Chroogloeocystis siderophila 5.2 s.c.1: one gene and its partner. The protein of the gene in region 1 binds, or shares a complex with, the protein of each later gene. Links are inferred from orthologs where the notes say so. Each region holds a gene or a part of one and is shown on either strand. Other genes may lie near its edges.

Region 1 (10,893 bases):
CGCAGCAGCTTGATTACTGTTATTATTACTATTACCAAAGGCGATCACTGAGTTGTCCTGGAGCCTGGGATCTGCTGCAAGCATTTGCTCTAGGTTTCTGCCAGATTGATTGTTAGCACAGGCACTTACAGATGCCAGTAATACAGCTATACTAGCTATCTTGAAAAAGCATCTTGAGGTCAACACAGTCATTTAGAGAGAATACCATCATTTCCTACGCTAGCGTAATTTGGCAAGAGTCGCTGCGCCTATTGACGGCAGTTGGCTATTCACTAACAATTTTCGCGTATAATTCTTTGCTAGAGATAAAAAAATGTAATGAAAGTGTCGATGCGAGTTGAAATACTTGTGACTAACAATATTGGTATACAAAATGCAAAATAAATATTAAATTTAAGAATAAGACAACTGGCAAGCTTAACCTGTTTCCCGTGCTGCAACAAAATTTCATGCAGGTTTTCCCTCAAAAGCTTAGTGACTCTCACGCACCACTTCAACTATTGCTGTTTGTTGATGAACGTTCCGGTTCTCAGCAACAGATTCAGCAGATTTATCACTATCTCAAAGAGTTACAAGAGGAGTATGCCTTTGAACTCCAGAGTATTGATGTTAGCGAACAGCCATATTTTGCAGAACACTTTAAATTAGTTGCCACTCCAGCACTTATTAAAATTTATCCAGAACCACGGCAAACATTAGCAGGAAGTAATTTAATTGCTCAGTTACAATTATGGTGGCCACGCTGGCAACAAGCGGTAGCAGAAAAACTTCAGTCCCAAAACGCTAAGCCAGAAATTGTAAAATCGCCACAAAACGAAATGCGTTCGATTGCTGATTCGGCTGAAGTCATTTTAATGGCAGACGAAATTTTCAGTCTCAAACGCGAGCAAGAAAAGCTCTTAGAACAGCTACAGTTTAAAGATCAAGTGATTGCCATGTTGGCGCATGATTTGCGCAATCCTTTAACCGCAGTCTCAATCGCGCTAGAAACGCTAGAAGCAAGTTTGACACGCGAAGGGCAAACGCCACTTTCATCAAGCCTTGTCGCACAGTTGTTTAAGCAAGCACGAACGCAAACGCGGTTAATTGATAAGATGATTGCTGGGCTATTACAAGTAGCGCGAGGAACCGCCGCAGAATTAGATATTCAACCACAAAAATTAGAGCTAGAAAAACTGTGTCATGATGTCCTTTCGCAGTTGAACGATCGCGCGAATGCGAAAAGTTTAAAAATCGAAACTGATATTCCCCGCGATTTACCACGAACTTATGCGGATCAAGAAAAAGTCCGCCAGGTGCTGATTAACCTGGTTGACAATGCAATTAAATACACGCCCTCTAATGGCACAATTCGCTTATCTGCGCTACACCGCACGACGCAAAAAATTCAATTAAGTGTTTGCGATACAGGCCCAGGTATTCCTGAAGAAAACCGCGATCGCATTTTTGAAGACCGTTTTCGTCTAGAAAGAGACAAAGCAAAGGATGGTTATGGTATTGGTCTATGTTTATGTCAGCGAATAATTCGCGCACATTATGGGCAAATCTGGGTTGATTGTCCTCCCATAGGCGGTTCTTGTTTTCACTTCACTTTGCCAGTTTATCCGAATTGAGATGCCTTCCGATACATAAACTAAAGTGCGCAAAGGCGTACTCAAGAGTCGGAGTTTTAAGGAATTATGCTATGTTGTACCGTTGTCCACGTAGGTAAACTTTGTTTACCTAGCGGCGAATTCATGCGTCGATTATTTTCTTCTTATTGTGTTTATTGTGTACGACCAACTTAAGAATGACAAACACCTACTTTCTACTTGCAGCGTACTGTTTAATTGCAGCAATAATTTGAGTGTTAGCTGTAGGAAAAGAATATTGCTCGATTTCATCTAAACTCACCCACCGCACTTCATCACATTCAATAGGTTTTGGCTCACCAGCAAGATGGCAGCAGAAATGTACAGTCAATGTGACTTGTAAATGTGGATAAGTGTAGTCAATTGTCATCAAATGTTCGCCAACCGCAATATCAATTCCTAATTCTTCTTTGATTTCTCTTTTAATACACGCTTCTAAGGTTTCTCCTGGCTCAATTTTGCCTCCAGGAAATTCCCACAACCCGCCTAAACTTCCTTCTGGACGACGGCGATCTATCAAGATTTGTTCACGGTCATTCCAAATCACACCGACACCGATAATCTTATGCGGAATCGTCACCCAGAAACCTCACATACACTTGTAGACTAGCTTGTAAATTACAATACCAGAGGTTAGAGATTAGGAAGATACTGCCTCCAAGTTATATAACTCGGTTAAACGATTTCGCTCACCGAGTTCTCTGATTATACAAAGTGCTTAGTTTTTCACTGACATTTTAAGATCTAACGTACATTAAAGACGCTGTAGTTACTCATGTGCAGAGTGACTCGCTTCAGCCGCTTGCAGGGACTTTTCAAAAAGCATTCTTTGTTCGGCGTTGCGTAAGAAATAGCCGCTGATCATTGCCGAGGCTAGCAATCTTCCCAGGTTCTCGCGAGTGGTTGTAATGCTGACGTTAAAGTGTTCTGGAGGCAGGTTACCTAATAACCCAATTATATTACGCTCCATAATTTGAAACACTTCGCCAGATGTGGGCTTAGATAACTGGTTAACGGTTTCTGGACTTAGCTTTTGAACGTATTGCCACAGCAAGTTACCGTTTTCGGACTCGCCATCAAAGAATTCTGAGACTTGGTTAGATACGTCGCTCACTTTGTACCTCCGGTTTAGCAATAGCTTCTTGCTCTTATTCAAGAGCAGTTCACTTTGCTATTAACAATTTGCCTAACTGTTGTCTTCTGCGAACTAATGTAACAAGCTACGTAGATTCTGGTTGTTGGTGAAACCGAACAGGATGTTGACGGATTCTCTCACCCTGAGAAGACAAGGGTAGGTGGGTAGAGGGAAAAGCATTTTCGTCTCTGCCACACTTCTACTGCTTCACTAGCCACTCACCACTCGTTCCTTTCTAACTTGCTAAATATTGATCCATATCAGCTTTGCGCTTACGAAGTTTTGTGAGGGCTTCGCGTTCTATTTGGCGGACACGTTCGCGACTAATGTTAAGGCGATCGCCAATTTTTGCGAGTGTCATCGACTGTCCATCGACTAAACCAAATCGAAGTGATAAAACCTCGCGTTGCTGGGGTGTCAGATCCGCCATCATGCGCTCAATATCAGTAGACATACACGATTGCAGCACAAAATCATCAGGAGAAACACCCGTATCTTCTAAGAGTTCTCCGAGTTCTGTATCGTGGTTATCTCCTACGCGTAGGTCTAGTGATAGTGGTAGGCGCGCGCGTTCTAAATATTCTCTGACTTGCTTGGGAGACAATTCTAACTCGGCTGCTAATTCAGAAACTGTCGCCGCACGTCCTAATTGTTGCGATAGCTGTCGTTGGGCTTTTTTGATTTTATTTAGCTTTTCGGTGATGTGAATAGGCAACCGAATTGTACGACCCTTTTCGGCGATCGCGCGTGTTATCGCTTGGCGAATCCACCAGTATGCATACGTTGAGAAGCGATACCCTTTTGTGGGGTCAAACTTTTCTACCCCACGCTGCATTCCGATCGTGCCTTCTTGAATCAAGTCTAATAAATCTACGTTCCGCTTGATATATTTTTTGGCTACCGACACAACCAATCGGAGATTTGCCTCTACCATTTTACGTTTGGCAATTTCTCCGAGCGCGATCGCTTTACTGAGTTCAGCAGAATCGAGTCCCGCAGATGCCGCCCACTCCTCTAGTGTTGGTTCTCGATTTAACTGCGCACTGAGTGACTCTTTAATTTCTTGTAAGGCAGTTGAGCGCTGCACTTGTTTGCCATACAATATTTCTTGCTCGTGCGTTAAAAGTGGTACACGACCAATTTCTCGCAAATAAGTCCGCACAAGGTCTGTGGCTGTCTGAGCAGTCTTCATGGCACTACGCTGGTAAATTGATAATCAAAAGGTTGGCGAGATGGTGCGAGCATTGGCTGGCAACTTTTATGCAAAGTCACACACAACAAAAACTAGAAGCTTGATTAACTATGAACGATTTTGTGTTTGACTCAGAAATTTAACCTACATTTAAATTTGAAGGCGATAACTTCAGACAAAGTAGTTAAAACCTCTTGTCGCGTCATCACTTCATTAAATCTGAACGCTCCTATGTTAACTATTGTAACCTTTATTAGTCCAGTGCTGCTAATTTCAGTATTTAAACTTTCAGGTTAACTGCGCTTCTCACGCTGCTTTGGGACTCCTCACCGTTCTTGTTGCTGAACCGCTCTATGATAAAGTTGGTCTGATTTTTCACTTCAGCCTAACGAATAACTGATTTGACAATTGCATCTTGGAAAACAAAATGCGGTTAATTTCAAGCTAATTTTTTACAAGTTGTACTTAGAATGTTTATTTTAATGCAGGAATCTGTTTTTCTACCGTAATTTTGTTTTCTACACATTTCTTTACATTTCTCTGATTGAAAATGAGAGCTAAGGTTTTCAGATAAGCTTAATTACTTGATGGTTATCATAGGTAGCTCAACGTTTAAATACTTTTACAAATGTCAACTACCAAGTCACTAAAATACTGGATATTAAATGATACAGCAATATCCCTAGATAAGTTATAGAGTTTCTAAACTTTTTAGATTTTCAGAAGTGGTGTTTTGCTGCGAAACACCACTTTGAGCAATAACTACTACAGATGCTTACTTGTTAGCACCAATGTAGTCTTGGATTGCTTTTACCTCTAACGAAGTTGCTTGTAAAGAACGAATAGCAGCAGCTGTCGCTTTCGCACCAGCGATCGTGGTGATAATTGGAATTTTGTAACCGAGTGCGGTGCGACGAATCAAACGCGCATCCGTCTGGGCTTCTTCACCAGAGGGAGTATTGATAATCAGTTGAATTTGTTGGTTTTTAATTGCGTCCAAAACGTTTGGACGTCCCTCATGAAGTTTGAGAATTAACTCAACATCTAAACCATGTTCTTTAAGAACCCGCCGCGTACCGTCAGTTGCAACAACCTTAAAGCCCAACTCGATAAAATCTTTGACAACTGGAACAACCAGGGACTTATCGCGATCGCTCATCGAAACAAACACCATACCTTGACGCGGTAGTATTTCCCCAGCGCCTAACTCGGCTTTAGCAAATGCTTTACCAAAATCGCTATCAATGCCCATTACTTCACCCGTCGAGCGCATTTCTGGTCCTAGAATTGTGTCTGTACCAGGAAATTTATTAAATGGCAGTACGGCTTCTTTAACGGCAATGTGATTTGGTAAGGGTTCCTGGGTAAAGTTGAGCGATTCTAACGTTTCACCCGACATAATCAATGATGCCATTTTTGCCAGTGGGATACCCGTTGTTTTGGAGACAAAAGGTACTGTCCGCGAAGCACGGGGATTTGCTTCTAAGATGTAAACTTGAGGATTGTAGCTGTGCGCGCCAACAACGGCGAATTGAATGTTCATTAATCCGACGACTTGGAGTCGTTGCGCGAGTTGTACAGTCCAAGTGCGGATTTTGTTTAATACTGACGATGGTAGCGAGATGGCAGGTAAAGAACACGCCGAATCGCCAGAGTGAATTCCGGCTTGTTCGATGTGTTCCATAATTCCGCCGATGACAACTTTACCTGTGCTGTCGGCGATCGCATCGACATCGACTTCAATCGCGTTTTCTAAAAACTTATCGATTAAAATCGGGTGATCTGGCTCGACTTGTACTGCAAATGTCATGTAGCGTTCGAGATCTGCATCCGAGTAAACAATTTCCATCGCCCGTCCGCCTAAGACATAACTCGGACGCACAACAACTGGATACCCAATGCGACTTGCGATTACCAGCGCATCTTGATAACTCCGTGCAATTCCATTCGGCGGTTGCGCAATATCTAACTCGTTTAATATTTTCTCAAATCGTTCGCGGTCTTCAGCCGTATCGATCGAATCTGGAGAAGTTCCCCAAATTTTGGTAATTGGTGATTGGTTGTCTGTTGCTCCTATTACTGATGACCCATTACCAACTTTGCTTAAATACTCTTGCAGGGGTACTGCTAATTTGAGTGGTGTTTGTCCGCCAAATTGAATGATGATTCCTACTGGCTGTTCTGCCTCAATAATGTTTAAAACATCTTCTTTGGTAAGCGGTTCAAAGTAAAGGCGATCGCTCGTATCGTAGTCTGTCGAGACGGTTTCAGGGTTCGAGTTGACCATAATTGTTTCAAACCCTGCGGCTTTAAGCGCATAGCTTGCGTGACAACAGCAATAATCAAACTCAATACCTTGTCCGATCCGGTTAGGACCACCACCGAGAATCATGACTTTTTGTTTATCCGACGGTTGCACTTCGGATTCTTCTTCGTAAGTAGAGTAGTGGTAAGGAGTATACGCCTCAAATTCAGCGGCGCAGGTATCTACTGTTTTGTAAACGGGGATAACACCGAGTTGTTTGCGACACGTGCGTACCGCGTCTTCGGTTGTTTTCGTTGCAAACGCAATTTGGCGATCGCTAAATCCTTGACGTTTTACTTCATAGAATTGCTCTTTTGTCAACTTCTCCAACGGCGTCCGCTTGAGGAATTTCTCAGTTTCGAGCAACTGTTGCATTTTATCTAAGAACCAAGGATCGATACCTGTAAGCTCGTAAATATCCTCAGCACTTAGTCCTAACTGCATTGCGTGACGCACCGCAAAGATTCGTTCAGGATTTGGTGTTCGCAGTTGCGCGCGAATTTGTTCGCCGCTAGGAAGTTTTTCAGCGCGATCGCATCCCCAGCCTGCGCGTCCGGTTTCGAGCGATCGCAGTGCTTTTTGGAACGATTCTTGAAACGTCCGTCCAATTGCCATTGCTTCCCCAACTGACTTCATCTGTGTTGTCAGTACAGGTTCAGAACCAGGGAATTTTTCAAACGCAAACCGAGGAATTTTTGTGACGACATAATCAATTGTTGGTTCAAACGACGCGGGTGTTTTCTTCGTGATGTCGTTTTTGATTTCGTCTAGCGTGTAGCCAACAGCTAGTTTGGCGGCGAATTTGGCGATCGGGAAACCTGTAGCTTTAGACGCTAAAGCTGAACTGCGCGAAACGCGGGGATTCATTTCAATCACGATCACATTGCCATCAACCGGATTCACCGCGAATTGAATATTAGAACCACCCGTTTCTACACCAATTTCGCGAATAATCCGAATCGAAGCATCGCGGAGGCGCTGGTATTCTTTATCTGTCAAGGTTTGGGCAGGCGCAACCGTAATCGAATCGCCGGTGTGAATTCCCATCGGGTCGAGGTTTTCAATCGAGCAGATAATCACGACATTATCTGCCAAGTCGCGCATCACTTCGAGTTCGTATTCTTTCCAGCCAAGGAGTGACTGTTCGATTAAAATTTGGGAAACTGGACTTGCGTCAATTCCCCCTTGTGCCATCGTTTCAAATTCTTCTTGGTTGTAAGCAATACCACCACCAGTACCACCCATCGTAAACGCAGGGCGAATAATCAGGGGGTAGCTACCAATTTGTTTAGCGATCGCTCTTGCTTCATCGACTGTAGAAGCGATACCAGAAGGACACACGCCCACTCCGATTTTCTCCATCGCTTCTTTAAAGAGTTGGCGATCTTCTGCTTTTTCAATTGCAGGTAGCTTCGCGCCAATTAACTCGACACCGTATTTTTCTAAAACTCCATTCTTGGATAAAGCTACAGCAATATTCAGCGCAGTTTGTCCGCCCATTGTTGGTAGCAAAGCTTCAGGGCGTTCTTTAGCAATAATTTTCTCGACTATTTCCGGTGTCAGCGGTTCAATATACGTTCTATCTGCTGTTTCCGGATCGGTCATAATCGTCGCCGGATTCGAGTTTACCAGCACCACCTGATATCCTTCTTCGCGGAGTGCTTTACAGGCTTGCGTACCGGAGTAATCAAACTCGCAAGCTTGTCCAATCACAATTGGACCGGAACCAAGCAATAGAATTTTATGGATATCGTCACGGCGGGGCATAGTCTTTCTACCTAGAGAAGGAAATTTTGAATCCTGATTATTTTAAGCGGCATTGCCCCTATTAATTGTGGTTTATTTAGCAAGTTTTCTAAGATTTGATGACTTAACTAGGGGTCAGGGGTTGGAGGTCAGAGAAGAAATTTATTGCCATGACTTACTCTGCTAACCACTTCTTTCACTCACCCCTCAACGCCACTTGCACTCAACGGAGGAAACCTCCGCAACGCAGTGGCTTTCCCTCGCCCCTCATCCCTAGTTACTATTACCGTTACCCATAAATCCCAATGTAAGACTGTCATGGGCAAGGAAGTGTGCTAAGTGATATGCTCTTTCTTCTGTTTCTAGCAAGATCTTTTCGTATAGATGACGCGTAGCGCGATCGCCTAAACTTTCGGCTTGGGCTGCTTGGCGACGAATCAAGCTGATAATTGCTTGTTCCGCAGCGAGGTCATGTTCGACCATTTGGCGACAGGAAAACACGCCATCGGGTTCTTGTTCAAAGCAGCAGAGTTCCGCCAACTTGCTAAATGTTGCAGCGGGGACACCGCCAATACCATCCAAACGTTCGCCAACGTCATGGACGTGTTCTTGTACTTCGTCGTAGCTTTCGTTGAAGAATTGATGTAGTTGGTAAAATTCTGCGCCTTCAACGACAAAATGATGTTTTTGATATTGAATGTACAAAGCCTGGAAGCTAGCTAAGGCGGCGTTCAAGCCCTCGCAGATTGGCTCTGTTACTGAACGATCTAGCAGGACGGGGTTGTCGTACACCTGCCCGAAGTTACGTAATACAGTTCGAGTTTCAGCCATATATTTCCTCTCTTTTTGAGCATTGTATTGCAGGAACACGCCTGCTCAACGTAGCATCCAGTACCATTCTAGTTTGCTGTAACCCCTGCGAGCGTTGCGATCGCTTTACTTTAGCGTTTACAAAGTCTTCACATACCACCCAATTTGCTTTTTTTTCGCAAATGTTTTGAGAATTATTCGCAGTTAATGTATTCTAGATTTAAAGTTAAATTTTCCTGCGTTTCAGCACAAAGGAAATCGGCTGCAATCGGTTGGGTTTACTTAACGGAGCTTTCATGGAGGAAGTTGTCTTGACATCGGGGGCTAGTTTGAATGTCGGCGAGACAGTGGAAGTAAACGGTATAGATAGATGGCAAATTTACCAACGACTACAAGAGCTTGCAATTCCTTGTTGGTGTGTCACAAATCAACCATTACGAGTTCGCGTTGTTGATGTCACTACCGCAATTCAACTTTGGAGTGTATCAAGACAATTCAAAATGTCCCGTCATGATTTAGTTTGCTGGTTAGAGCGCTGCTGGGAACAGAATTTTTAAGACAATTTAAGTATAAGGTAAATAGAAATGGGTAAATTCAAAAGCAAAAAAGTATCAGATTTTACGTTAGAAGGGCGCTTTTTGAATTTTATTTTAGAAGATGGCTATAAGCTCAAATATCTGCGCATAGCTAGTGCAGATGGTGAATACTGGATTAAACCTTGCAAAGAGCTACGAGAGCAAGAGTTACAATTGATACCAGGCGATTGGATACAAGTATTAGGCGAGCGCAAGCTCGACTTAAAAACGGGCAAACTCAAACTTAAAGCTGCACAAGTTACGCGCACAACGCCTCACGCGCCAGAGGATGTGACTTCAAAAGTAGCACCAAGTAAAAAGAAAGCAAATATCTTGGTTTGTCAAAAGTCTAGCTGTATGAAGCGGGGCGGTACAGCAGTCTGTCAAGCATTACAAGCAACTTTAAGCGATCGCGGTTTAGAAAACGAAGTCGCGATTAAAGGTACAGGCTGTCTCAAGCAATGCAAAGCGGGTCCCAATATTGTGATGCCCGATAAAACCCGTTACAGCCGCATTCAAGCCGCAGAAATTCCCCAAGTTATTGATAAACACTTTGCAACTGTGGGCGATGCTCCAAAAGCAGAGCCAGAAAAAGTTTCAGTGAATGTAACAGAAGTTTTAGTCTCTACCAATTGAGAAAGTATCACAAGTAATTGAGAACAGAATAATTCAAATAAATTTTCAGTTTAATTTCATCATTAATTTTGTGTAGGTGACGCGATCGCTGGTCATCCGCAGTATTAGCATGTTTCATCAGACTTAACTTCTTTCGAGGTAATGCTCAACCATTTTCAGTGCCAAGATATCAGGATAGCTCGCAACTTTAGCTTTCCACTGCTGAATTAGTGTTTCACCATACAACGGAATGCCTACTAATGTTTCAGACATTGCTTTCATCAATGGTGATTGAATGTCAGACCATTCTAGGATAGTTAAAATATCCTTTTTCCATTGTGCGATCGTGACGTGACCAAATTGGCACTCAACTTTGTTCACAATATAACTTTCTGCAAACCGACCCTCGCTGTGATCGCCCAAAATCCAAAGTCTCTCGGAACCTTGATTTTGCTGACGTGCAAGTTGTAATTCTTCTTCAGAAGGTAACTCATCGATTGATTTCTATCGTTCACGGATCTTCGTGTTTTGAATCAGGATATAAATCCATGATGCAGGATTAAATTTTACAAAGTAGTCCACCTGCGTGGACTTTGTTATCAAGCAGTGAATTGATTCGTACTCGCTTACCAACCAACAACAAGTATCCAAATCATTGCGGTTAATGCGATCGCGCCTAAATGTTGCGGCAATAAAAGACGTAACGGCTGACGAGTAATTTTATGCGTCAAGAATATTGTTAACAGTACAGAAAAAATTAAAGTGACAGCTTGTAAAAAAGCCGTGACAGCAGGATGTGCTATTACAATCGGCATTCCTTGACCGCTATAGCCAAAAGTCGCTAACGTTACTGGAACAATTCTGCCAGCCTCTCCCAAACCTAA
Region 2 (9,953 bases), on another replicon or contig:
GGAGTACTGAAAAACCCATCTGGTGAAACCGATGGGCGTGAGCAACATTTGCACCAATATTGATACCATTGCCGTGTAGATAGAGTAGAACTCTTCCGTTAGATTGAGTCGCAGGAATCCACCAGCCGTGAATGTGTTCAGTTTTCCCTGCGGTTGTAGTGACAGGTAGCCATACTTCCTGGTAGCGGAGATTAAAAAACTCTGGTGTCGTTTGAATAACGGGTGAAGGAAAAAAAATGAAGCGAGTTTGCTGGAAAAACAGATATACGCTGATCCCGATATAAAAAAGTGCAGCAATTAGCCCAGCACTCAGCAGCCACCTCAATGATAATTTGTTGAGCATGGATATCCTTCTAAGCATGTACGGATGCACAACTTTATGATAAAAACTCCAAGCTGCGCATCACTATACTGACGTTCTGGCTATGTTAACTTCGGAGTCTTTTTATGCCATTCTGTTGCCTGTTCATAAGCATACGCGACTTGAAATAGCAAATCTTCGCGCAATACGTCGCCAATCAACTGCAATCCGATCGGTAAACCTTTATCATCAAAACCACAAGGAATACTCATTCCTGGTAAACCAGCCAGATTGACGGTGATTGTCATCAAGTCAGTTAAATACATACTCAGGGGATCGTCCGTCTTTTCTCCCGCCTTAAATGCGGTTGTTGGTACAGTCGGACATACCAAAACATCAACATTGGCAAACGCGTTTTCAAAGTCTTGCTTAATCAGCGTGCGGACTTTTTGCGCCTTTAAATAATACGCATCGTAGTAACCCGCCGACAGCGTGTAAGTTCCTACCATAATCCGTCGTTTGACTTCGGTTCCAAAACCAGCAGCACGAGTCCGGTTATACATCGACAGGAGATTTTCGGCATCTGGCGTGCGGAAGCCGTATTTCACACCGTCGTAACGCGCTAAGTTTGCCGAAGCTTCCGAAGGCGCAATGATGTAATACGTTGGTAGCCCGTAGCGAAAACGAGGACAGGAAATTTCTTGAACTTCTGCGCCTAAATCCTTTAGTTGTTCAATCGCTTTGGTGACAGCTTGTTCGACAGCAGGATCTAAGCCCTCACCAAACGTTTCTTTGATAATGCCAATGCGGAGGTTCTTAATGTCGGGTTTGAGCAATTGCGTATAGTCTGGGACTTCAACTTTAAGACTCGTCGAATCTTTGGGATCGTATCCAGCGATCGCACCCAGTAAAATTGCGGCATCTTCTACGGTACGCCCAAATGGTCCAATTTGATCCAACGATGAAGCAAACGCGACTAAACCGTAACGCGAAACTAACCCGTAAGTCGGTTTCATGCCAACAACGCCACAAAACGACGCAGGTTGACGAATCGAACCGCCAGTATCAGAACCTAGGGCGACAACACATTCTTGCGCTGCTACCGCCGCCGCCGAACCACCAGAAGAACCACCAGGGACTCGTTCTAAATCCCAAGGATTGGCAGTGACTTGAAATGCTGAATTTTCTGTAGAACTTCCCATTGCGAATTCATCTAAATTCGTTTTGCCCACCATGACAGTACCTGCATCGGCTAGCTTTTGCGTCACGGTTGATTCGTACGGTGGTACAAAGTTCTCCAAAATTTTAGAAGCACACGTTGTCCGAATTCCCTTGGTACACATATTGTCTTTGATGCCAATCGGAATTCCTGCGAGTAGCCCTATTTCCTCTCCCGCAGCGATTTTGGCATCCACTGCTTGCGCCTGTGCTAGCGCTGTATCTGCTGTCACCGATAAGAAACTATGTAATTTCGGCTCTAACGTTGCGATGCGCTGCAAGGCTTCTTGAGTAATTTCAACCGCAGAGCGTTCTTTGCTCACCAGTTGTTGGTGCAACTCGCGGATGGATGCCATTGTTTGCTCCTTTGACTTGTAATCCAGATTATTTAGTTTAATTCAGGACTTACGTAAAAAGTGACTCAAATTCTTGTTTTGCTTGGTAATGATTTCTTTTACCAATTACCATTTCCCACTAGCAACATAAGTCTTATAGTAAAAATATACTATGGCTTATTTTTATCGAGTGTCTTTACCTCAAACTACTCACCCTGTCAAGCTCAACGTTCATATTCAAGGACACGGCTTTCCGATCCTTTGCTTACACGGTCATCCAGGCTCAGGGCGTAGTCTATCGGTGTTTACGAACCATTTATCGCAGCGTTTCCGTACGATCGCCCCCGATTTACGCGGCTATGGTAGCAGTCGCACACAACAAAATTTTACAATGAACGATCACTTGCTCGACTTAGAAGCACTGATAGATAGCTTGAAAATTCAGCGCTGCTTATTCCTCGGCTGGTCGTTGGGCGGAATTTTGGCGATGGAACTCGCGCTTAAATTGCCTGATCGCGTCAGCGGGTTAATCCTCGTTGCCACCGCAGCGCGTCCCAGAGGGAATCATCCGCCGATTAGCTGGCAAGATAATGTGTATACTGGTGTAGCATCTATTCTGAATTGGTTACAACCGAGTTGGCAGTGGAATATTGAGACTTTTGGCAAGCGATCGCTCTATCGCTACCTCATTCAACAACATTCACCAACCGCCTATCGCTATCTTGCTACTGACGCGATCGCTGCGTACCTGCAAACTTCTGCGGCTGCACAACGCGCGTTGAATACAGCGCTGCGATCAGGTTATAATCGCCTCGCCGATTTACACAAGATTACGTGTCCGAGCTTGATGCTCGCCGGAGCAAGCGATCGCCATATCACTGCTGAATCAAGTCACGAAACGGCTCGGTACTTGAAAAACTGTCAATGGCAATGCTATGCCAATACCGCGCATCTTTTCCCTTGGGAAATTCCCCAGATGGTGTTACGCGATATTGACGCGTGGATAGCTCAATATCCAGAAGTCGTTGAGGAAGAGTGAGTCGTTAGAGGTAGTGACTAGTACTTAGTAAACTAATCACCCTAAACCCTGACCCCTGACCTCTACATAGCTTCTACATCTGACCGCTAAATATGGGTGTGGCTTTAGGCTGCACAACTCCCAAGTCGTCAGCAACCGTTAAATTCTTGGGTTTGCAACGCTTGACTTTTACAATGATTCCTTGCGCACCTTCTTGCTCTAAATCCTCAATATATCCAGCCTTGGCAGCGTTTGCTTCTTTAACGCTCAAGAAAGGACCGAAGTAGTACGTGCAGCGCGGATTTTGTGTAACAATTTCTACCCACCAAGCCCAGCCAAAGCTGTGAAAGAGATTAGTTAAAACTTCTTTAAAACTATCCCAAAATGTTTTCATATTTGCTGTTTTGTCCATTGGTTACAGATGTGACGCGGTCTGCTACTGCTTCTAAATACTTCACACTTTGTTATACTCTGTTACGCTTCTTTTTTCAAATTATCTTATTTTAATTTTTCTAAATGAAGCATATTTAACCAACGTTGGCGAAAAATTTCATACAAAGCCATTCCGGCTGCGACTGAGGCATTTAAGCTAGGAGTATCACCCAAAAGTGGAATTGACACTAACACGTCACAGCAACGTTGTGTTAACAAGCTCAAGCCCTCACCCTCAGCACCAATCACTAACACTACTGATCCTGTAAATTGGACTGTATGCAGCGGTTGGCTTGCGGTTGCGGCTGTACCATAAATCCAAAATCCTGCCTCCTTGAGTTCTTCTAAAGCACGGCTGAAGTTAACTACTCTGGCGACAGGGATTTTTTCCAAAGCACCAGCGGCGGCTTTCATAACACTCGATGTAATTCCGACTGCTCGTCTTTGCGGGATGACAAGCCCTTGCGCTCCAATCGCTTCAGCCGTCCGAATAATTGCTCCCAAATTGTGGGGATCGGTAATACCTTCAGCTGCCACAATAACAGGTGATTCGGCGATCGCTTTTGCTCGCTCAATTAATTCACCAAGATCGCTATACGCATATGGGGCAATTTGTGCAGCGATCCCTTGGTGATTTGCATGATGCGTGATTTGATCTAAACGCTTAGGTTCAACTTCATCGATAACTGTTCCTTTTTCTTTTGCTTGTGAAATCAAAGAATGAAAGCGGGGATCGTAGCGCAATCGCGAAGTAATCCAAATTCGATTTAAATGTCTTTGACTCTCCAAAGCAGCTAGAACAGGGTGACGACCGTAAATGAGATCGTTGTCTTCTGTTAAATTTTGTAAATTTGTGTTACTAACAGCATGATTCACTGTAGGTCTTGCTCGTGCAGTGCGACCCTGATTGGGAGATTTGAGCAAAGGTTTAGAGCTTTCTCTAATTTTGACTGGCTTATCGCGCTTTGCCCCGCCCGTAGATCTAAATTTTTGTGGTTTGTTAGCCATTTATATAGTTGAAGTGTTAAATTCTTTTGGGCATCCCTACTCCTCGAATCTAACTGAGAATTCCAGCTATTTCGGTATAGAAAGACAATTTTCATCACTCATTTTGATTTTGCTCAAAGTCTAGCTTGTGTAATAACTGAGCCAAACGCTGACAGTCAGTGAGAAATAGGTAGCCGACTAAGGTTTCTAAACTCGATGCTTGTTGATAAATTTCTGGTTCGATACGCTTTGGCGGCTTCGTTGTCGCATTCCGACCACGACGGACTATATCTAATTCAGTACTGGTAAGGTAAGGAGTGAGCGATCGCAAATGTGATGCTTGTGCTTCTGCTCTTACCTGTGCCACTACTAATCGATGATAAACCTGCGATCGCTTTGGTGGCAGTAAGTAATAACGCCTAATGTAAAGCTCATAAACTGCATCTCCTAAATATGCCAAAGCGCTTGGAGAAGCTTGCTGTAGCTGTAATAAATCTTCAGCCAAGGTTGGTAGCAGCTGCTCTAACTTAAGAGTTAGTTCGTCTTCTATTATAAATGAGCGATCAAGTAGTTCTTCCTCCTTTGAGTTCACAATTGAGATGATCCTTCTATCTAGATTGATGGTGAGAAAATAAATTTTGCCGTTACGAATTTAGTAAAACTACCCATTTCGGTTTTGGTAGCTTCTTATTATCCTCGATCCCCACATCCAAATAAATGAAGGTAATAGTAATTAGCTGCTAGTTAGCGCTCATTCTTAAAGATATAGATAGGTGCTTTCAACAGACTTGCACGAATGCTGAAATAGCTTCGCACGCTTTAATATCAGCGCTTTAACTAAAGTCGGGGCTACCCAAACCAAGTGCGCACAGCAACGGAAGCGGATACAGTTTATTGAGCAGCGAATTCATTCACCCAGCTTTAATAAACATTTTTCTATAAACAAAAATCAAGCTACCCAGATGATGCAACCGGATAGCTATATTAGCCTTGTTTCTGTCGCCAGATCATGACTGTTTAACGTTTTCTAGCGCGGCTTCGACTGAAGGACGCAGTGAGAGAAACTGCTCTAACCGAACTAGCTTAACTGTTTGAGTCACGCGGGCGTTAGTCACGATTTGTGAAGTGCCACCAGCATTTTGTGCTTGTTTTGCAAGTTGCACCAGTGCCCCTAGACCTGAGCTATCAACAAAGTCGATTTGAGAAAGATCCAAAATAATATTTTTTGGTCCTTCATCGATACATTTGCCAATTACCTTACGAAAGGTTGGTTCAGAAAAAGCATCTAACAACCCTGTAAATCGAAACAACTGATAATTGTCCCGCACTTCACGGGTTCCTCTCAAACTAACCGTGATATTTAGTGGCTCAGCAATAATACCCTCCTCTTGCTACGCTAACTAAGATGTTTAAAGTCGAGGCTCAAGTATAGAGTGTTTTTGGAGATCTTGTCTACTATCATGAGACAGAAATTGAGGATTAAAAAAGACTAATGCTTTGTCGCTGATCCTGTTTAGCTTCGCGCATCAATTGTACAAACTGCTCAAATAAATAATCCGCGTCATGAGGACCAGGGCTAGCTTCTGGGTGATACTGCACTGAAAATAGAGGTAGTGATTTATGTCGCAGCCCTGCAACCGTCGAATCGTTGAGATTGAGGTGGGTAATCTCAATATCCGCATCTGGTAAGGAATTGGCATCGATCGCAAAACTGTGGTTTTGACTCGTGATTTCGACTCGCTGCTTTGAACCAGCGGGTTGGTTAAGACCGCGATGCCCAAACTTAAGCTTAAAGGTTTCTGCGCCTAGCGCGTGACCTAAAATTTGATGTCCCATACAAATGCCAAACATTGGCTTTTGACTCGCTAGGAGTGCTTTGGTTGTTTCGATTCCTTCGGTAACGGGTGCGGGGTCACCAGGACCATTAGAGAGAAAAATTCCATCAGGGTTGTATTTGAGAATTTCTTCAGGAGGAGTGTTGACAGGAACAACAATGATCCGACAGCCATAACTCGCTAGGCGGCGAAGAATGTTACGCTTCACCCCAAAGTCAATCGCAACAACCGTCAAAGGTTCTGCGGTATTTTCTTGATTAACGGGCTTAAATTCCCAAATCGCGGTTGTGGGGTCTGACCATTCGTAAACCTTAGCAGTTGTTACTTCACGCACTAAATTCAAGCCTTTCATGCTAGGCGCTGTGATGACTTGCTCTAGTAACTCAGCTTCGTCAAGAATTTCGGTGGAAATTCCGCCATTCATAGCACCTAAAGCCCGAATTTTACGAGTGAGCGCGCGAGTATCAATTCCATAAATGCCAGGAACGTTGTGCTGTGTGAGGTAATCTGGCAAGCTAGCTGTAGAACGCCAATTGCTCGGTTTGTAGCAGATGTTGCGCGTTACTGCACCTCGGATTTGCGGCTTATGCGATTCTTCATCGTCGGGATTTACGCCTGTGTTACCGAGTTCAGGATAGGTAAAGACAACAATTTGTCCGTAATAACTGGGGTCTGTTAAGACTTCTTGATAGCCTGTCATGCCAGTATTGAAAACAACTTCCCCAATAGTGGTTCCGGTAGCGCCGAACGAAAAACCACGATAAGCAGTTCCATCTGCAAGGACAAGCAGCGCTGGTTTAGCGTCAAATAGGGACATAAGCAATTAATCTCAAGGCTTTGACTGGCATCAGGGTCATTATGCCACGAGTCAATTGTGTCTTGGTATGACTATGTAAGAATGCGATCGCATTTCCACACTTCTCTTACTACTTCGCACCGTAATAAAACGCAATTTCTTTGTCTTTGAGCGGTGTAAAGTCAGCATCAATGAGCATTTGATTCAGTTTTTCCTGCGGAATGTGTTTCGCGCCAATCCGCACGATTCGCGATCGCATTGTATTAGAAACACCGCTACGTTGTCTGCCTGCTTCTAGTTCCATGACTTGGCGATACAGTTCTAGTTTGGCAGGTGGAATCGGAGTACCATCGAAATCTGTTCCTGCGGCGATCGCCACATCGACAGCATCTGCGCCTGTTGTTTGCGGAGATTTTTGTGAATTCATCGTTTGTGGTAATAACAGCTACGCTTGCATTTTACCAAGTGTGATTGCCTATTCAGCAAAACAGATAACTAGTCGTATTTTTTCGCAAAATTGGGTATTCAAACACTTGCAACTACTAAAGCTTTTGATCTAACCTCTAGCCAACTATGTACCCTCATAACATTTTTTTATGTCTGACGTTCCTATTCCCGATTCCCAAGACCGATCGCTACAAAAAGCGTTTACGGGAAAACTAGTAGATGAATATTTTGATTACTCTGAAAGTTGGCTGCGGGCAATTTTGAGAATGTGCATTTTTTCACTCACTCGAATTGGTGGAAAAACTGCTTTGCTCATCGAGTGTCCCAATCAAGCAGTTGCTAAACGCCTTAGCCGCAAAACGTATCCTTTACAGCAGTTTAGCGAGTGCTTTTCTTCAAGTTACCCTGCAAGTAGGCGAGTTCTGATTTGCTACCAAGATAGTGCGCTTGCTACTTGGCGATGTTTTGATACAGAAAGTAATAGTTGGAAAACGTGGGAGAATTTACAAATTCCCACGGCTTCGACCGATGGATAATGTATTCAAGTATATTGCTAAGAACTTTACTTTAGCAGTTTTAATGCCAATGCCCATACTTCACATTGCTCTGCGCCGCTGTGGCTTGTTATACAAACAAAATCCTGTAGAGTTGCTATCTAAAAACGCCGAATGTACTATTTTAACTAGTTGTCTTGAGTTTGACCAGGGATATGCGTAGCAGTCCTAGAAGAAGATTCTCTTCGTGTATCTGAGCAAATGCCGATTTCTTTTAATAACTGAGCAATTTGCTGTGAAGTCAAACTGCGTTCTAGTAGTTGCTTTTGCTTTGCGATCGCCAGCAGTTGATGCAACTCTTCTACTGACAATGTTGTATCTTCCTGAGAAGCTGTTTGGCTAGATGCTGCTAATTTTAATGTGACTAATATTAAAAAACGCTGTAGCACGACTCTTTGAGTAGGTGTTAACTCTAATTCATCGGCAAATAATGCTAAATTGTCAGCTACTTTTTCTTGACTATCTGCCTTTTTTATGGTGTGTGCTTTAGTCGTTCCCAGAATGCTCACAATGCCACCGAGCAGCGTTCCTAAGTAAAGCCCTGTTGAACCACCTTGCCAAACTGCTCGTGGTGTGATCCAAGCCTGACAAGCCGTTTCTAAGCCCCAAGGTTGACTTTGGCATTTTTGACCTTGAACTTTCAGGCTGATTTGACTACCAATGTAAGCACTGACAATTCCAGATGTCAGCGCGATTAAAGTACAAACTAAAACTCGTTTTGGTTGCCAAAATTTGCTCATTAACCAGTATTCCGCATACCAGCAGCAATACCATTAATTGTAAGCAACGCGCCACGGAGTAGTTCCCCCTTGCTATAGCGTGAGTGGATAACGCCTGACGTTGTGTTGGTGCATTGACGTAGCCGTTTGAGCAAAGAAACTTGTAAAAAGCCCAAGGGGACAATTGTTCCATTGCGTAATTGGACGGACTTTTGCAAAACAGGATCGCCATCTAGAAGGCGTTTATGACCGGTGATGTTTAATACCAAATCTCGTGTGAGGTAGAATTCATTAGCAATTTGCTCAAATAGTTTTTCAAAGCGAGCCAAGTCTTCAGGTTGTGACAATTCCTGTACGTAGTGCTTTGCCATTTGCAAATCTACTTTTGCTAAAGTCATTTCGACTTTAGAAATTGCCATCTTAAAGAAAGGCCATTTGAGGTAGAAATAGCGCAGCAGCTTAAGATGTTCTTCGGGTTCTTCGTTGACAAATTCTTGTAACGCAGTTCCTACGCCATACCATGCAGGTAGAAGAAAACGGCTCTGTGTCCAGCTAAACACCCAGGGAATTGCGCGTAACGAACTTAGGTCTTTTTTACCACCATTGCGGCGCGCGGGTCGAGAGCTAATTTGCAACTGGCTGATCTCGTCGATGGGTGTAACTTGATGGAAAAAGTCAATAAAGTCCGGCTGCTCGTAAATTAAAGCGCGATAATGACTACGCGATCGCGCGGCGATTTCTTCAATAATTTCGTTCCAAGGTTGAATATTGTCAAATCCAGTCCGCAACAAACTTGCTTGGACAACGGCAGTTGTAATCGTTTCCAAATTGTAAACCGCAAGTTCAGGTAAAGAATACTTGGAAGCGAGAACTTCTCCTTGTTCTGTAATCTTGATTCTACCGTTAATGCTGTGACCAGGCTGCGCTAAAATAGCTTCATAAGCTGGACCACCACCACGACCAACCGAGCCACCGCGTCCGTGAAAGATGCGTAACTGTAAACCAAATTGTTCGGCAATTTGCTGAAGTGCTTTTTGCGCTTTGTGAATTTCCCAGTTACTGCTTAAAAAGCCTGAATCTTTATTACTATCTGAATACCCTAACATCACCTCTTGAAGATTAGGTGTAAGCGTTGATGGGGGTGGGGGTGGTGAGGTATCTGCTGACGAGTTTCCTGCTGAGTGCGCATGATAACCGCCTGCAAGTAAGGCACGATACAAGGGTAGTTCAAACAATTGTTGCATTACCCTCGGCGCTCGAAGTAAATCTTCGACAGTTTCAAACAATGGCACAACTTGTAAGGTGCTTGTC

The links.
Region 2: the proteins of carB (region 1) and carA are in contact, whole or in part, in a solved structure (PDB 1KEE), measured with the Escherichia coli proteins. The link is inferred for Chroogloeocystis siderophila 5.2 s.c.1 from one-to-one orthologs.

Annotation. Positions count from the first base shown.
Region 1 is NZ_MRCC01000003.1:98,658-109,550, reverse strand. What follows is about bases 4,534-8,338. They hold carB (carbamoyl-phosphate synthase large subunit), read right to left. Parts: upstream 8,031-8,338; coding sequence 4,734-8,030; downstream 4,534-4,733. Other genes in these bases: dpsA (DNA starvation/stress protection protein DpsA), read right to left, coding at 8,283-8,338. Also shown: NIES1031_RS03880 (S-layer homology domain-containing protein), read right to left, coding at 1-84; NIES1031_RS03875 (histidine kinase), read left to right, coding at 450-1,613; 8-oxo-dGTP diphosphatase MutT, read right to left, coding at 1,801-2,211; NIES1031_RS03865 (DUF760 domain-containing protein), read right to left, coding at 2,401-2,745; NIES1031_RS03860 (RNA polymerase sigma factor, RpoD/SigA family), read right to left, coding at 3,002-3,958; more of dpsA, read right to left, coding at 8,339-8,840; NIES1031_RS03845 (Asr1405/Asl0597 family protein), read left to right, coding at 9,116-9,376; NIES1031_RS03840 ((2Fe-2S) ferredoxin domain-containing protein), read left to right, coding at 9,404-10,030; NIES1031_RS03835 (hypothetical protein), read right to left, coding at 10,154-10,390; NIES1031_RS03830 (AAA-type ATPase lid domain-containing protein), read right to left, coding at 10,636-10,893. UniProt on the Escherichia coli protein: Large subunit of the glutamine-dependent carbamoyl phosphate synthetase (CPSase).
Region 2 is NZ_MRCC01000010.1:204,613-214,565, forward strand. Bases 4,858-7,722 are described here. They hold carA (glutamine-hydrolyzing carbamoyl-phosphate synthase small subunit), read right to left. Parts: upstream 6,944-7,722; coding sequence 5,771-6,943; downstream 4,858-5,770. Other genes in these bases: NIES1031_RS13945 (STAS domain-containing protein), read right to left, coding at 5,299-5,649; NIES1031_RS13955 (small RNA NsiR4-regulated ssr1528 family protein), read right to left, coding at 7,053-7,349; NIES1031_RS13960 (hypothetical protein), read left to right, coding at 7,519-7,722. Also shown: NIES1031_RS13915 (alpha/beta hydrolase), read right to left, coding at 1-343; Asp-tRNA(Asn)/Glu-tRNA(Gln) amidotransferase subunit GatA, read right to left, coding at 424-1,875; NIES1031_RS13925 (alpha/beta fold hydrolase), read left to right, coding at 2,027-2,893; NIES1031_RS13930 (DUF1816 domain-containing protein), read right to left, coding at 2,967-3,266; 23S rRNA (guanosine(2251)-2'-O)-methyltransferase RlmB, read right to left, coding at 3,371-4,312; NIES1031_RS13940 (Mini-ribonuclease 3), read right to left, coding at 4,407-4,808; more of NIES1031_RS13960, read left to right, coding at 7,723-7,905; NIES1031_RS24995 (hypothetical protein), read right to left, coding at 8,052-8,663; ppc (phosphoenolpyruvate carboxylase), read right to left, coding at 8,663-9,953. UniProt on the Escherichia coli protein: Small subunit of the glutamine-dependent carbamoyl phosphate synthetase (CPSase).